4 regions of the Shewanella sp. Shew256 genome follow, and region 1 is predicted to be linked to each of the others. Evidence: predicted binding sites of a transcription regulator. Region 1 holds the regulator's gene; each other region holds the start of a gene.
What was found. The regulator LexA, encoded in region 1, represses DNA repair genes until DNA is damaged. The targets are predictions, from matches to a motif close to TACTGTATNNNNATACAGTA.
Positions count from the first base shown of each region.

Region 1 (4,090 bases):
TTGGCGCCGTTTCATTCAAGAAGTTTTGCAGTGTAATCGGCTCACCAAAGTTGACATAACCTTGGCCAAAATTACCTAATTTACGAATAGCACCAAAGACTTGCCATACAGATTCTTTCTGTTTTTTCTTACCGCTCAGCTCTTTGTGATAAGTCGCCACTTCCATCACGTGATCGTAACCTAAATACACTGGCACTAAGGTGACTGGACGTTCGATGCCACGCAGCACACTGTTGATCGTCATGGCGATCATGCCCGTTTTCGGCGCCAATAGACGACCAGTGCGAGAGCGGCCACCCTCAGAGAAATACTCCACCGAATATCCCTTAGCAAACAGCTGATCGAGGTATTCACGGAACACGGCAGTATAGAGTTTATTACCGTTAAAACTACGGCGAATAAAGAAAGCCCCGCCACGGCGGAACAGCGGCCCCGCAGGCCAGAAGTTTAGGTTAATCCCCGCCGCAATATGCGGTGGCACCATGCCTTGGTAATACAAAATGTAGGATAACAGCAGGTAATCCATATGGCTGCGATGGCAAGGTACATACACAATCTCGTGACCATCATGGTGAAGCTGGCGGATTTGCTCGGCACCTTTGATATTGATACCGCTGTAGAGCTTGTTCCATAACCAAGTTAAGAAACGCTCGGCAATACGCACTAGGCTGTCGGAATAATTCGCTGCAATTTCATCAAGATATTCAATTGCTGTTTCACGAGCTTGGGTTTCGGAAATCTTCTTACTCGCCGCTTCTTCTTGAATCGCCTTGCGTAAGGATTCGGATTTCAGCAGGGAGTGGAACATTGCCTGACGATTAGGCAGCACTGGCCCTGTCATCACCTTGCGTTGACGGCGGAAATGCACCCTAGCCACCCGCGCCAGTTTATGGGCAATCCCCATATCGGTGCCGTGTTCGTCGGCCATGTAACGCAGCGATACCGCATTAGAAAACTGAACAAAGTTGTGACGGCCTAAAAATAGGATCATCAAGCACTTACGTAACCAAGTTGGGTTCTCGCGCTCAAGCACAGCCGCCTTCATGGTATCGTCTTCTTTACCCGGAGTACGGCCCCAATACAGGCTCACAGGCACCAGCTGAATATCTAACTCAGGCTTTTCCTTATGGACAGCCAACAAACGCATAAAACATTCGAGGAACGGCTCATTGCTGGCACGTTCGCCAAACAAAGGCTTACGCCCTTCGAGACAGACGACGCGGGGCGCGACAACGCCATTTACCACGAGCGGCTCGTAGGGGCTTGGCAAACCCAGCTTAGTGGTGATTTCGCTTAACGCAGCAATATCACTCAGGGATTCTGTTTTCATTACATAAGCAAGCGGTCTGGAGGCGTCCAGATTCAGATCGGCAAAGGGATCCTGCGGCACAACAATAGTGTGCACTAAGTGTTTTTGGATCCAGCGTAATGATTTCAACCAAAGAGAGTCTTGTTTAGGCATTATTCTTATGCAATGTAAGTACGTTCATTAGCCCCATAGAATACCAGATTCTAGGGAACATTCGCTAATACTCTCCAATCGCGTTAAAAAGTGGTTAATACTTGCACTACGAATAATACTGTATATACTAACAGTAACTGTATAGAAAAACAGGAAAGAACATGAGACCGTTGACGCCACGCCAAGCCGAAATTTTAGAGCTGATTAAACGTAATATTGCCGAGACTGGCATGCCACCCACCCGGGCCGAAATCGCCACCCGTTTGGGTTTTAAAAGTGCAAATGCCGCCGAGGAACACCTTAAAGCATTGGCGAAAAAAGGCTGCATCGAGATCATGCCTGGCACTTCCCGCGGGATCCGTCTCCCTGTTGAGGAAGAAGATAACAGCGAATCAGGCTTGCCACTGATTGGTCAAGTGGCTGCGGGCGAACCTATACTCGCCCAAGAGCATGTCGAACAGTATTACCAAGTCGACCCTAGCATGTTCCACCCTGCCGCCGATTTCTTACTGCGCGTCAGAGGCGACAGTATGAAGAACATCGGTATCCTCGAGGGGGATCTGCTCGCCGTTCATAAAGTACAGCAAGCGCGCAATGGCCAAGTAGTTGTTGCTCGCGTTGACGATGATGTAACAGTTAAACGCTTTGAAAAGAAAGGGAATCTAGTTTATCTACATGCAGAGAATGAAGATTACTCCCCAATTAAAGTCGATTTAAGTTTCCAAAGTCTAACAATAGAAGGGCTCGCCGTAGGGGTGATCCGCAATGGAGATTGGCTATGAACAAACTACTAGGTAATGCCCCGCGTCACCCCGGTTTATGGCTCGATGCGGTACGCGAAACCGATACTGACTGGCAGCATACGCCTATCATCACTATGCCCACCGAGAGCCAAGGGCGCCAAGAGCTGATGCAGCTTAGCAAGCAGTTAGCACAACTGAGCCAACAAGGCCGCTGGGTCGTGCTCATCAACCCACCTAGTATTGGCTACAAGCAGTTACTGGCTAGCGCTGGCGTGCGTATGGACCGCGTTCTCTTAGTCCATGCGAAAGATGAAGTCGAAACCCTGTGGGCAATGGAAAAAGCCTTAACCAGTGGCACTTCCAGCGCAGTAATTACTTGGATCCACTCACTCGATGCCCGCGACAATCGTCGTTTGCAAATTGTGGCCAAGAGTGCCCGCGCCATGGGAATCGTGCTCGAAGGTGTTGTAAATCACTCGACTACGGACGCGACACTCAAGCAACCCGCTCACTTTGCCCAAGGTAGTTTTTTTAGCTCTGTTCATTAAAATTTTTGCACTGCGTATTTAGCCTTGAAAGCCGCCTCACCTGTGAATGTGGGGCTTTTTTTTGGCAATTTTTCAGACAATTAGAAAAAGAAGTGATCTTGATCAATTTTTAAACAGCAAGTATGTTTGATTCAGGCGAGCATAATATATCGCCCGTTTAGGCAAAAAATATCGACGATTTATCGAATATCTCTTGCCCACAAAAATCGAGAATAATGGGTTTATTCAGCAGTATGTGCCAGTGTGGCTAATACCAGCAGTAACAATACTTAATCAAAAGTAAGCCGCCAACGCACGTTGAAGTCAGAGAAGCTTTTTTGGGAACTGAAGAGTTTGCATAGAGTTGAGACTTACTGTGTTGCTCTTCTTTGTAGTTGCTATTCGCAATTGGCAGAGGAGAAGTCTTGTGAAGCAATGGTTGTATTGTTTACTCGTGGTGCTATTCGCCCCACCGTTGGCCGCCGCGGACATGCGGTTCAACATGACCCCCGGCGTGACAGAAATCAGTGGCAAGGTTTATCACTTGCACATGACGATTCTGTATATCTGCTGCGCGATAGGCTTAGTGGTTTTTGGCGTGATGATTTATGCCATGATCAACCACAGGAAATCCAAGGGCGCGGTCGCGTCTCACTTCCATGAGAGTACAAAAGTCGAAATCGCGTGGACCATCATTCCTTTTGTCATTCTGATCTTAATGGCGATTCCCGCCACGAAAACTCTGATTGCCATGGAAGATCCCAGCAATGCCGATCTCACGGTCAAAGTCACAGGCTCTCAATGGAAATGGCATTATAGCTACTTCGATCAAGATATTGATTTTTACAGCATTCTCGCAACCCCAAGACCTCAAATCGAAGGTAGTGAAGCCAAGGGTGAGCACTACTTACTCGAGGTCGACAAACCCCTAGTATTACCCATCAATCGTAAAATCCGTTTCTTGATGACCTCAGAGGATGTTATCCACTCATGGTGGATGCCCGCCTTTGCCGTTAAAAAAGACGCTAACCCAGGTTTTATCAACGAGGCGTGGACCCGTATCGACAAACCCGGCATTTACCGTGGCCAATGTGCCGAGCTTTGCGGTAAAGACCATGGTTTTATGCCGATAGTGGTGCAGGCATTGCCCGAAGCCGAGTTCGATGCTTGGGTTGAAGAACAAAAACAAGCCGCCAATGCCGCAGCGCAAGCCGCACAAGCCGCGTTATCACAAACATTGACTAAAGAAGAGCTGATGACTCAGGGTGAGCAAGTTTACCTCGGTCACTGCGCGGCCTGTCACCAACCTAACGGTGAAGGTTTACAGGGGGTATTCCCACAACTCAAAGGCAGCCCCA
Region 1 covers NZ_NAJR01000011.1:94,123-98,212, forward strand. Annotated here, with positions in the region: gene plsB (glycerol-3-phosphate 1-O-acyltransferase PlsB) at 1-1,462, opposite strand, end outside; gene lexA (transcriptional repressor LexA) at 1,624-2,244, shown strand; gene B5P39_RS17965 (cell division inhibitor SulA) at 2,241-2,753, shown strand; gene coxB (cytochrome c oxidase subunit II) at 3,160-4,090, shown strand, end outside.

Region 2 (4,090 bases), on a different contig from region 1:
GAGGTTGGTGAGGTAATCCCCAGGTAAGTCTAAGCCTTCAGAAAAACTGCCGGTGCCGAACAAGATACTCGGCTCACCTTTGTCGCACTTGGCTTTGTGGGTCTCAAGCAATTGTTGGCGCGGGGCATTACCTTGAATAAGAATTTCCTGCGTGAGTTTGCCCTCGAGCAACTCGGCGACTTTCTCCATTTGCCAGTAAGATGCAAACAACACTAAGGTGGCCATTTCGCCTTCAATCAGCTCCAAAATGTGTTCGGCAAGCTCAGCGGTATAGGCATCGTCCGTCGGCTCGGTTTTCATCTTAGGTAAGTAGAGCGTGGCGTTATTCGGATAATCGAAGGGGGATTGCAGGGCGAGATAACGACTGCCGTCCTTTACCGATAATCCCACTTGATGGGCGAAATGGTCGAAGTTATTCAGCGCCCGAAGCGTTGCACTACATAGCACGACGCCAGCCGCCTTTTGCCACAGCATAGACTCGAGCATAAACCCGACTTCAATCGGTGAGGCGCTAAACAGATAATCGACCTGTTTGCCTGTGAGCAATTCAATCCAGCGGGCGAGGGGCGCGCCTTTCGTGGAATCTTCCTTTGCCATCATTTTCCAGAGCTTTTGTAGATTTTCGAGTCGCTGCAGCATAAAACCCATTTCGGCCTGTAACGCTTCCGCTTGATGCTTAGGAATATCGCCATCTTTTATCGCCTCGGCCAGCAATAATTGCATCTTGTTAAATTGCTTAAGGGCAAGATTAGAGGTGGCCGCGAGATTCTCGGCGGGAATTTTTAGTGCATCGGGCAATTTACCGTGTTCGAACCGATAGCGGCTCTCGGGATTGGCAAACTGTTTGGTTTGAGTGTCACAAAAGTGGGCGACTTGATTGAGCTGAGCGATTAAGTCACCGATATGATCCTGCATCGCCTGCGCTGGGGCGATAATATTGTTGCTCTTTATCTGATTTTGTAATTTTGCGCTGGTCTTACCGACTTTTTCGAGCCAGTCGGCAGCGCCCCTAAGCGTCGCCTGTGCACTAGAAAAGTCCCGGGCAACGATAGGTAAGTGGTGAGCTTCGTCAATGACGTAAAAAACGTCTTCGGGATCGGGCAAAATCACCCCGCCGCCGAGCTCTAAGTCGGCAAACAGCAAACTGTGGTTGGCGATCAGTACATCCCAGGTATCCACATCCTCGCGGGCCTTGTGAAACGGGCAATTACGATGACTGGCGAGTTGCCGATGACAACTGTGTTTATCGCAGGCGATTTGCTGCCAGAGATGATCCGGTATCGGTGTCGATAGCGTATCGATTTCACCGTTCCAGCGGCCTTCATTAAAGTCGCTGAGCAGCTCCTGCAGCATGGCTATTTGGCTGTTATCCGGCTTTGTTTGCCACATGGCCATTTGGGTACTGTTATCATCGCCGATCAGCATGGCAAGTTTAGATAAACAGACATAACGCTGGCGCCCTTTTACCAGACCAAAGCGAAAGTTTAGCCCTGATTGTTCGAGAAAAAACGGTAAGTCTTTGTGCAGTAACTGCTCCTGCAGCGCCACGGTTGCCGTGGCGATACAGACCTTTTTCTTACTCGCGAGCGCAAGTGGTATCGTGCCTAAAATATAAGACAATGATTTACCAATCCCCGTACCCGCTTCGACCACTATGATGCGTCTATCTTTGTCATAGTCGCCAGCTAGGGTCTTAGAGATTTCTGCCACCATAAAATTTTGCTCGCGGCGTGGCCTAAAATTAGGTAAAGCGGCGGCAATATCTTTATAGATAGCGCGGATCTGGTTTTTTACGTTGTCAGGTAACATGCGGCACTACTTTATCGAATTAATGCTGTACATAATAACAGTGATTGCATAGCCTAAGAAACTTTTCTGCCATTTTATGGCAATTTTATTCTGTGTCCCGAGAATCAATAAACAGCGAGAGCCTTAGAGTGAAACCGCAGTTGAATCCCCCCGAGAGTCTGACGCCTGACACGGCTGCGCCTGTGAGTGTACAGGGACGCGTCCTCACGCGCCATGCTATAACGCGCGGTGCAACGCTTGTGTTGCAGTATTATCTCGCCACCGTTTCAGGCCCTGTGTTGGTGGAGTTACCTGGCTCTGAGTACATTTGTTTTTGTCATCAAAGCGATATGGCGGCATTGCAGTTACAAACGCCGGGGCTGGCACTACGCTTTGTGCCGCTTACGCTTAAAAGCTTTAAAAGACAAAGCGTGGCGGCGATTTATGCTCCATCGAGTAGTGTGTTTCGTCACTTGCATCGGATAGCGACAGATGCGGGGATCCCCTTATTTGAGGCGGATATCCGTCCCGAGCAGCGCTTTTTAATCGAGCGCTTTGTGGCGCTCGATGTGGCATTTTTAGGGCATTTTGTTAGCAAAGTAGGCATAGATGGACAGTTGTCTGTTTTTAGCGCCATCCGCGCCAAAGCGGTTGCGCCGCAGTCTGCAATTAAACTGCGCTCTATCTCCCTCGATTTTGAATGCAGTTTTGACGGTTTACTCTATTCCGTGGCCCTTTATGGACGCGATGCGCAATCTCAGCCCTATGAGAAAGTTATTATGGTGGGCGAGGCGCAGCCAGATGCTGCAATCTATATCGAATGGGTGAACGATGAGGCCGCACTTATCCATCGTCTCATCACCTGGTTTACAGAGTTTGATCCCGATGTGATCATTGGTTGGTCGGTGGTGACCTTTGACTTGGCCCTGCTATATCGACGTGCGTTACTGCACCGGATCCCGCTGCGTATTGGTCGAGGTGGCGCGCTCCTTGAGTGGAAAGTTGAGAATAAATTTCGGCCAGAAACCTTAAGTTTGCCAGGGCGTGTGGTGCTCGATGGTATCGATTGGTTAAAGGCGGCCTTTTATCAATTCGAGCGTTTCTCCTTGGAGTTTGTCGCTCAAGCGTTGCTGGGCGAAGGCAAAGCGATTCACGATGTGGAAAATCGATCCCAAGAGATTGATTCGTTATTTGCCGAAAATAAACAAGGGCTTGCTCACTATAACCTGACTGATAGTCGCTTAGTGTGGGATATTTTTGAACATACTCAATTGTGGGATTTTGCCCTCGCTCGCGCCGAGTTAACGGGGTTAGAACTGGGGCGCGTAGGCGCCTCGGTCGCCGCATTCAACCACTTGTATCTACCGCATTTACATAGAGCGGGTTTCGTCGCGCCCGCTGAGCCTGCCAGTCAAGGGATTGAAAGCCCAGGCGGTTATGTTATGGATTCTGTCCCTGGTTTTTATCAGCATATTTTAGTGTTTGACTTTAAAAGCCTTTATCCATCGATTATCCGAACTTTTTTGATTGATCCTAAGGGGTTGATTGAAGGTTTAGATTATGAGGACGGATCTGCATTAGATGAGCCTGAAACTGTTCCGGGTTTTTTGGGCGCGCGTTTTAATCGGCATCAACCTATTCTGCCCAAACTCATCCAAAATCTCTCAGAGCAACGTGAGAAAGCTAAGCGGGAGGCGAATGCGCCTTTATCGCAAGCGATTAAAATCATTATGAATTCGCTATATGGGGTTTTAGGCTCCCAAGGCTGTGTGTTCCACGATGCGAAACTGGCAAGCTCCATCACCATGCGCGGTCATCAAATTATGAAACAAACCCGCGCGTGGATTGAGGAGATGGGCTACCAAGTCATTTATGGGGATACGGACTCCACCTTCGTCTATTTAGGCCCAGAACCCGATCTCAGTGATATTAATGCCTTAGGTAAGCAGATTGCCGCGCGAATGAATCAGCAATGGCAAAGTAAAATTGCGCAGGAGTTTCAGCTAGAAAGTTTTCTCGAGCTGCAATTTGAGCGCCACTACGAACAGTTTTTTATGCCGACCCTGCGGGGCTCGGAGGAGGGGAGTAAAAAGCGCTATGTTGGAGCTTGGCGTAACCATAGCGGAGCGTTAGAAATCACTTTTAAGGGAATGGAGCAGGTTCGTAGCGATTGGAGCCCCTTAGCCCGCAAGGTGCAGGCTGAACTCTATGAGCGCATGTTTAACCAACGGGATATTAGTGGTTATTTGGCTGATGTTATCGGCGAACTTCAAGCGGGCAAGCGCGATGATGAGCTTGTGTT
Region 2 covers NZ_NAJR01000002.1:639,997-644,086, forward strand. Annotated here, with positions in the region: gene dinG (ATP-dependent DNA helicase DinG) at 1-1,809, opposite strand, end outside; gene B5P39_RS05635 (DNA polymerase II) at 1,950-4,090, shown strand, end outside.
Region 2: dinG (ATP-dependent DNA helicase DinG) is a predicted target of LexA. The motif match lies at 1,833-1,852, and genes of this name have one in related genera.

Region 3 (4,090 bases), on a different contig from region 1:
CCATATATAATCATATGATTTAATTGGCTTATTATATTCTCCAGCCAACACACAGCAGTTTGCATGCCACGGCGCTGAAAAGCTGAATTTGAAGGTGTTTTTTAGAAGTGGATCCGCCAATCACGAAATATCGTGATTGGCGGTAATTAAATATCGCGGAATAAATTAAATATCGTTACCAAATCCCGTGGTTTAGCGACAGTTTGATCACATATGTGTCATCAAGCTTGGGCGACCGCTTTGCTCGCTCGCCGTCTAGGGGCTGTCGGTTTAGCTGTCGTGGAGGTAGAAGATGCTGCGGCTGAATTGCTAGCATTCCCTTTTTTAGCGCCCGTTCCGGCTTTTTTCCCGCCAGCAGCGCCTCTGGCTCCGGCTTTTCGATAACCCGACTTTTTAGTCGCGGCACGCTTAAAACCCTGCCCTTTTAAGCCATTGAGGGCTGAGGGTAATTGAGCGCCTGCATTTTCGATTAAGTTATTTAGCGTCCCCAGCAGTGGCTGCATAAATCCTTGATAAGAGATTTCTTTATGACAGATACCGTTCAGGCTTGCCTCCCACAGCGCCGTCATATCGGGCGTTGTGGCGCTCAGGGGCAAACTATTGATTAAGCCCTTGCCCACCTCAGTGGCTACAATCGACTTGCCCTGACGCTGAATAAAGCCTCGCTTAAACAGCAGCTCAATAATGCCTGCGCGAGTTGCTTCCGTACCTAGGCCATCGGTTTCCTTTAAAATTTTGCGGATCTCGGGATCTGTCACATAACGGTTAATCCCTGTCATTGCGCTCAGCAAGGTCGCATCGGTAAAAGCCTTGGGTGGTTGAGTTTGCTTCTCGACTAATTCACCGTGGTGACAATGAAGCACTTGCCCTAAGGTAAGCGGCGGTAGTTGACCAACATATTCTCCTTCCTCTGCGTCCTTTTCGCCTTGCGCAAAACTCGCTGCGGATGATGCGTCCTTTCGTTCGTTCTCTTCTCTGGCAAACAGTTGTTTCCAACCGAGGGACTTATCCTGTTTTGCCTTAGTTTTAAAAAGGCCACCTTCGATCGTCACCTCGACCGCAGTTTCACTGTAGCAATAGGCGGGGTAAAATTGTGCCAAATACTGGCGAGCAACATGCAGATAAAGCTGTCTTTCCCGCTGGCTTAAACCGCTTAGATTGGGCTGTTTTTCCGTTGGAATTATGGCGTGATGGGCATCGACTTTTTTATCATCCCACGCCTTAGATTTAAGCCGAGGATTCGGCGCCTCAGCGTGTACGACTAACTCGGGCGCACCGCCCATGATGGCCGCTAATACCCCGCTTGCAAGCCCATGCTGCTCCGTGGGCAAATAACGGCTGTCTGAGCGTGGATAGGTGATTAGCTTATGGCGCTCGTATAAGCTCTGGCAGGTATCGAGCACGTCCTTCGCGCTCATACCAAAGCGCTTGGCGGCATCGATTTGCAGCGCCGATAAACTGTAGGGTAAAGGCGGATTCTGCTGCTTATCCTTAGTGCTTAACTGGGTCACTTTGGCGGGTTTATCGGTGATCCGGCGCACCACATTTTGCGCTAAACCCTTAGCGAGCACGCGCCCCTCTTCATCCATATAGGGTAAGCAGGCTTCACTGGGTTGCCACTTCGCCGTGAAAGCCTGATCTTTGTCCGTCACTAAGTGAGCCAGAACCTCATAAAAAGGCTTAGATTGGAAGTTCGCGATTTCTTCATCGCGGCGCACGATAAGCCCAAGCAGTGGTGTCTGTACTCGACCGACTGATAGTACGCCCTGATAGCCGACCTTTTTCCCTTGGATGGTGTAGGCCCGCGTCATATTCATGCCATAGAGCCAATCGGCGCGGCTTCGGGCAAGCGCCGAGGTCGACAAAGGAATAAACTCACGGTTACTGCGTAACTGCGACAGGGCACGTTTCACCGCCTGTGGGTTTAAGTCGCTAATAAGGAGTCGCTGCGTTTGCTGTAATTTATCGCCAGTCACACCCAAATAGGCGATCACTTCATCAACCAATAACTGCCCTTCGCGGTCGGGATCGCCAGCGTTCACTAGCGTATCGGCCTGTTTCACCAGCTTTTTAAGCACTGTGAGTTGGCTGCGGGTCGCGGCCTTAGGTTTAAGCTGCCATTTCTCGGGTACTATGGGTAAATGCTCAAATTTCCACGATTTAAACTCGGGATTATAGGCATTGGGCTCGGCCTGTTCGAGCAAGTGTCCCACACACCAAGACACGCAGTTGCCCTGGGCGTCTTCAATAAACCCGTCACCTTTTTTGTGGGGTTTAGGCAGCACATCGGCAATTGCACGCCCAAGGCTTGGTTTTTCAGCAATATAGAGGATCATATCTACATTAAACACTGGATATAATTACAGTGTAATTTAGCCCAAAGCGGACAAGAGTGCAAACCGCCGTTTTGCCTCGAGGGTCGATTGAACTTGATGAATGGCGATGGAACACTAAAGCTGTGTAAATTTAGTTGAGAACAATTCTCATCTAAAACTAAAATCCCTTGCATCCATTACGAGGAATTGAGAAAAAGAGATGAATACACTGACCTTGCCAAGCCCTATAACCCCCGTCTTTAAGCCAGCGCTTGCCTTAAGATTCAATCAACTAGTGATCTTCTACAGCCTGTTATTGCTGGCGTTAAGTCTACTTTGTGAAATGGGACTTAAAAGGCTAGGATTTGAGGCGCCTTTCCTTTCTTGGGCTTTTATCCTGTATTTACCCGTGGCAGTAAGCCTGTCTTTACTATTAAAACATAGGGTTAGCCGCCGCAGTCTGGCATGGCTATTCGGACTATGGATGCTGTTATGGCTGGTAATGTAAGCCCCGTTTTTTAAGCCTTGTGTGGATACTTACACGAACATCCGCTTCGGCAAAAATAAAGAGTGCCAACCCACACCCTTGCCTCACCTTTCTCCTACATCCCGACTGTCAAACTCAGTTAGTAATCTAGTCAGTTAACGCACCGCTAAATCCCTGCTCAGTAAAGCCACCAAATAAAGAACGTTAAACTATCAATTATTTAACAACTTTAGCTATGAAGCGGCTCAAAAAGCCGTTATGTTGAAGCTCTTGGGCGTGCGCACACGTCTTAACCTTAGGCCAAATTGGCCGTTTAGTACCCAAACTTACAAGCAAATATCTTAAAAACTCTGCAAAAACAACAGAATATTGGAGTTGAATTATATGAATGAGATTGTTAATGCGGTCAACAATATCGTTTGGAGCCCCGCACTCGTTTATCTTTGCCTCGGTGTAGGACTCTTTTTCTCCCTGCGCTCACGTTTCTTACAGTTACGCCATTTACCCGAAATGATCCGTTTAATGTTTGATGGTAAGAGCACTGATGCTGGTGTGTCTTCCTTCCAAGCCTTAGCCATGACTTTAGCAGGTCGTGTGGGAACCGGAAACATTGCCGGTGTCGCCACTGCGATTACCTTCGGCGGTCCGGGGGCATTGTTTTGGATGTGGATGGTAGCGTTTCTTGGCGCCAGCTCCGCATTCGTCGAATCCACCTTAGGCCAAGTCTACAAAGAAAAAATCAATGGAGAGTATCGCGGCGGCCCCGCCTTTTACATTGAAAAAGGCTTAGGCATGAAGTGGTACGCTTGGACATTTGCCATTGCGACCATTTTTGCCTGCGGAATTTTACTGCCTGGCGTGCAAGCCAACTCGATTGGTTCGAGCCTAAAAACCGCCTTCGATATCGACCCTAACGTCACCGCTGCCATCCTCGCTATGCTGTTAGGTTTCATTATCTTTGGTGGCGTAAAACGTATTGCCCACTTCGCCAGTACCGTAGTGCCCTTTATGGCACTGGGTTATATCATTGTCGCCTGCGTGATTATTGCCCTTAACATTGGTCAGCTGCCCGATATTATTATGTTGATCCTAAAAAGTGCCTTCGGACTCGATGCGGGCTTTGGTGCGATTCTAGGTCTTGCGATTATGTGGGGGGTAAAACGCGGTATTTACTCAAACGAAGCAGGCCAAGGTACTGGGCCACACGCTTCTTCTGCCGCCGCCGTGAGCCACCCTGCCAAACAAGGTTTAGTGCAAGCCTTCTCAGTGTATGTCGATACCCTATTCG
Region 3 covers NZ_NAJR01000008.1:118,375-122,464, forward strand. Annotated here, with positions in the region: gene B5P39_RS15565 (DNA topoisomerase III) at 222-2,336, opposite strand; gene B5P39_RS15570 (hypothetical protein) at 2,536-2,823, shown strand; gene B5P39_RS15575 (alanine/glycine:cation symporter family protein) at 3,187-4,090, shown strand, end outside.
Region 3: B5P39_RS15565 (DNA topoisomerase III) is a predicted target of LexA. The motif match lies at 2,349-2,368, and genes of this name have one in related genera.

Region 4 (4,090 bases), on a different contig from region 1:
CTTTTTGATGCACAAAGGCATCGCTCTCAGGCAGGCTGGGGACGACTTCTTCAGGAATCGCAGGCTCGGTTGGCGTGACAACGGTTTCGGTTTCCGTCGTGGTCGCCGCTGGAGTTTCATTTTCCACCGGCGCGGTTTCAGGCTCAGTGCCTGTTTCGAGCGTCATAGGTTCAGATGAAGGCGGCTCAGGCAGCACTATCGGCGCATTGGGGATGAGCTTGGGTGAGTCATCTTTGGTGTAGTAATAATAACCTCCCGCAGAGAGCAGGATGACGAGCACAATCGCAATCAAAGCAAAGCGATTACTGCTTGAGGAGGTTTCTTGAGGTGTAATTCTATCATCTTGATTAACTTGCATTTTACATCCTTCGCTTAAGTGTCAAGGTAACGGGGTGAATACATGCAGCTAACATTTAAAGTGCAAGTGCCAACGAGTTGTCGGTGGCAGGTTCATTGTGCAAGTTTCCACGCGCTTGTCCATAGCCGTGAGCTGAACAGGCTGAATTTATTTTACCTTGAAGGGGTTAGCTTAAGGTTTAGGCCTGAACGTATTGCTGCCTGTGTCCAAGCCAACGATGAATAATGGCATCGACCGACTCTGGCGCCTGTGACATCACATGGCTCGCCAGTTTTTGGATATGTGGGATAAGCGCCTGATCGCGGACAAGGTCGGCGATTTTCAGCTCGGCCAGTCCCGTTTGCTTAGTGCCCAGCACTTCGCCCGGCCCACGGATCTCTAAGTCTTTCTGTGCAATCACAAAACCATCATTACTTTGCCTGAGCACATTTAAGCGCTGGCTCGCGGTTTGGCTCAATGGCGCCTTGTAGAGTAACACACAATGGCTTGCCACGGCACCGCGCCCTACGCGGCCCCGCAGCTGGTGTAACTGTGCAAGACCCAGTCGCTCGGGGTTTTCGATAATCATCAAGCTGGAGTTGGGGACGTCGACGCCGACTTCAATCACTGTGGTTGCCACCAATAAATGGATAGTTCCCGCCTTGAAGTCGGCCATAATTTTTTGTTTTTCGGCGCTTTTCATCCGACCATGGACTAAACCTATGCTCAGTTCCGGCAGTGCTTGGCGCAACTCTTCGGCGGTATCTTCCGCCGCTTGGCACTCGAGGACTTCGGATTCTTCAATCAAGGTGCAGACCCAATAGGCTTGGCGTTTATCCGTGACTACGCTGTTGCGGACGCGCTCGAGCACTTCATTGCGACGCGAATCGGGAATGGCGACTGTGGTCACGGGCGTGCGGCCGGGCGGCAACTCATCGATAATCGAGGTGTCCAAATCGGCGTAGGCCGTCATGGCCAAAGTGCGCGGAATGGGGGTCGCCGTCATAATCAACTGGTGGGGATGAAAGCCTTGGTTAATGCCTTTTTCCCTGAGCCCCATCCGTTGGTGAACCCCGAACCTGTGCTGCTCATCGATAATGATTAAAGCCAACTTATTGAAGGTTACCTGCTGCTGGAAGATGGCATGGGTGCCTATCACTATTTGCGCCGCGCCCGATTCAATATCGGCTAAGGATTGCGCCCGTGCCTTGCCTTTAAGCTTGCCCGCAAGCCATCCCACTTTTAACCCGAGGGGTTCAAACCACGCGGCAAAGTTAGTCGCATGCTGCTCGGCGAGTAATTCGGTGGGCGCCATCATAGCCACTTGGTAACCACTTTCGATGGCCTGCAATGCGGCGAGGGCGGCGACCAAGGTTTTACCCGAACCTACATCACCTTGAACTAAGCGCATCATGGGGTGCGGCTGCGCTAAATCTTTACCTATCTCGGCGACGACCCTTTGCTGTGCACCTGTCGGTTTGAAGGGCAATGAGGCGAGAAAGGGATTCAATAGCTGGCCGCTGGCGTGCATGGTCACGGCGGCGTCGAGATTGCTGCGTTGCCTGAGTCGGAGCATGCTGAGGTTATGGGCGAGCAGCTCTTCCTGCACCAGCCGTTGCTGCGCCGGATGTTGGCCTAGCTCTAAGTCAAATTGCGATATTCCTGCGTGAGGGCGATGCAGGGTTTGCAGTGCTTGTTTCAAGCTCATGCTATTGGGCTGCAAATTGGCGGGTAATAACTCGGTCAAACCGCCGTCTTCTAATAATTCGAGGGCTTGCTCGGTAAGTTTGATCCAACTCGCCTGTTTGAGTCCCTCCGTGGTGGGATAAATCGGCGTGAGGGTATCGCTTAAATGAATATCTTCACCGGGATAGACAATTTTGTACTCGGGATGGACGATTTCGGCCTGATGATTGCCCCGACGAATTTCGCCATAGGCGCGGATCATTAAGCCATTTTGCATCGCATTGCGTTGCGCCATCGAAAAGTTAAAGAAGCGCAGACTCATGCTGCCGGTATTATCGCGCACATTGCACACCAGCATGCGTTTGCGGCCTTGAATGATTTGTGTCGACTGGATTTCGGCTTCAATGGTGCCGTAATTTCCCGGCATTAAGGCGGCAATAGGATAAATTTGAGTGCGGTCTTCGTAGCGCAGGGGTAAGTGAAACAGCAGATCTTGTACTGTTGTGATGCCGAGCTTTGCGAGTTTTTCCGCCACCCTTTTGGCGACGCCTTTGAGGTCGGTGATCGGAACAAGATCCAATTGCTGCAAGTCGTTAGCGCTCAATCACTGTGAATTTATACATATACTAACAGAGTGTAAGCGTAAGGCAATCTTGGGCTGAGTTGCTCGGTGGGTGCGGTTATGTGAGGGTTTAGCGACGAATTAAGGATTTATTTCAGTCTTATGGGCTAAATTGCCCTTGGAGCATATTTCTCCTTATCTTATTCATATTAAAATAAATGTGTTTCAATCCTAGAAGTAAACAATAGAGAAAATCATCATTCGTTATTAATAACGTACACTTTGTAAGTTTTTGTGGTTTAATCGAATGATTGATTGCCTGTATCGGGCATAAATCTTTATGCGGTAACACGGTTGTGAATCGATAATAAGAAAGTGACCTCTGGTGACGGATCACATGTGGGGAAACATGGCCGAGGAGTACTCGCCTTTGCGTCTATGGTGCTTAACCTGTTTATTTATTGGCATATTGTTTTCTGCTATGCCGGCATGGGCCAAACTAGATGTGGCGTTTTTCAATCCCGGTGCCGAGGCCGATAGCTTTTGGGGTGATGTCGACAAATTAATGTGGGTGGCATCAGCAAAACTCGACATTAATTTGCAAATTATCCATTCAGATCGCAATCATTTTAAAATGATTAGCCAGTTAGACTCTTTATTAAAATCGCAACAGTCCCTTCCTAATCAGGTTATTTTGGTTAATGAGAAGCAATCAGCATTAAAAATGTTGCAGATGCTTTATCACCATCCCATTTATGTGCAGCTTATTTTGAATGATATTTCCGTGGCCGAACGGGAAATGCTATTGCAAGATCCCCACTGGCAGACCTATTTATTGCCCGCCATTATGCCCGATAACTATGCTATCGGAGCCGAGACCGCTAAAGCTTTGTTAACGGGGTTAGACGTTAAAAAAGCTAAGGTTTTATTGATCTCGGGCGATAAGTCCACGCCCGCATCTGTTCTGCGGACTCAGGGCGCCAACGATTATTTCTTTATGCAACCCAATGTGACAGTCACACAAACGGTTTATGGCCAATGGAGTGAGGATATTGCCTATGGGCAAGCATTGACGCTGCTGACCCGTTATCCCGATTTAAAACTGATTTGGACCGCAAGTGACAGAATGGCGATGGGGGTAATTAAAGCATTGAAGGAAAAAGGGCTCAACCCTGGGCGAGACGTGTTGGTGAGCTCTGTAAATACGTCCGCCGAGATTTTACGACTCCGTCAGGAGCAACAACTCAGTGTACTCGGTGGTGGGCATTTTTTAGCGGGCGCATTGGGGTTAGTGCAACTGCAACATTATCAGGCGACAGGGCAATATTATCCCTACGACAAGGTCCAGTTATTCAGCGTGCTTGAGCCAGGCTCAGAGTTTTATCGCATGTTAGTAGCAAGGGATTGGTCAGCAATTTTCCAATCCCAAATTTTGGATAAGTTGCCACCGCAATAATAACGAATAGGTATCCATGAAGCATCGTAATCATTCCATCAGCCACAGG
Region 4 covers NZ_NAJR01000012.1:104,734-108,823, forward strand. Annotated here, with positions in the region: gene B5P39_RS18730 (DUF3014 domain-containing protein) at 1-358, opposite strand, end outside; gene recG (ATP-dependent DNA helicase RecG) at 537-2,612, opposite strand; gene B5P39_RS18740 (ABC transporter substrate-binding protein) at 3,016-4,041, shown strand; gene B5P39_RS18745 (GGDEF domain-containing protein) at 4,058-4,090, shown strand, end outside.
Region 4: recG (ATP-dependent DNA helicase RecG) is a predicted target of LexA. The motif match lies at 2,629-2,648, and genes of this name have one in related genera.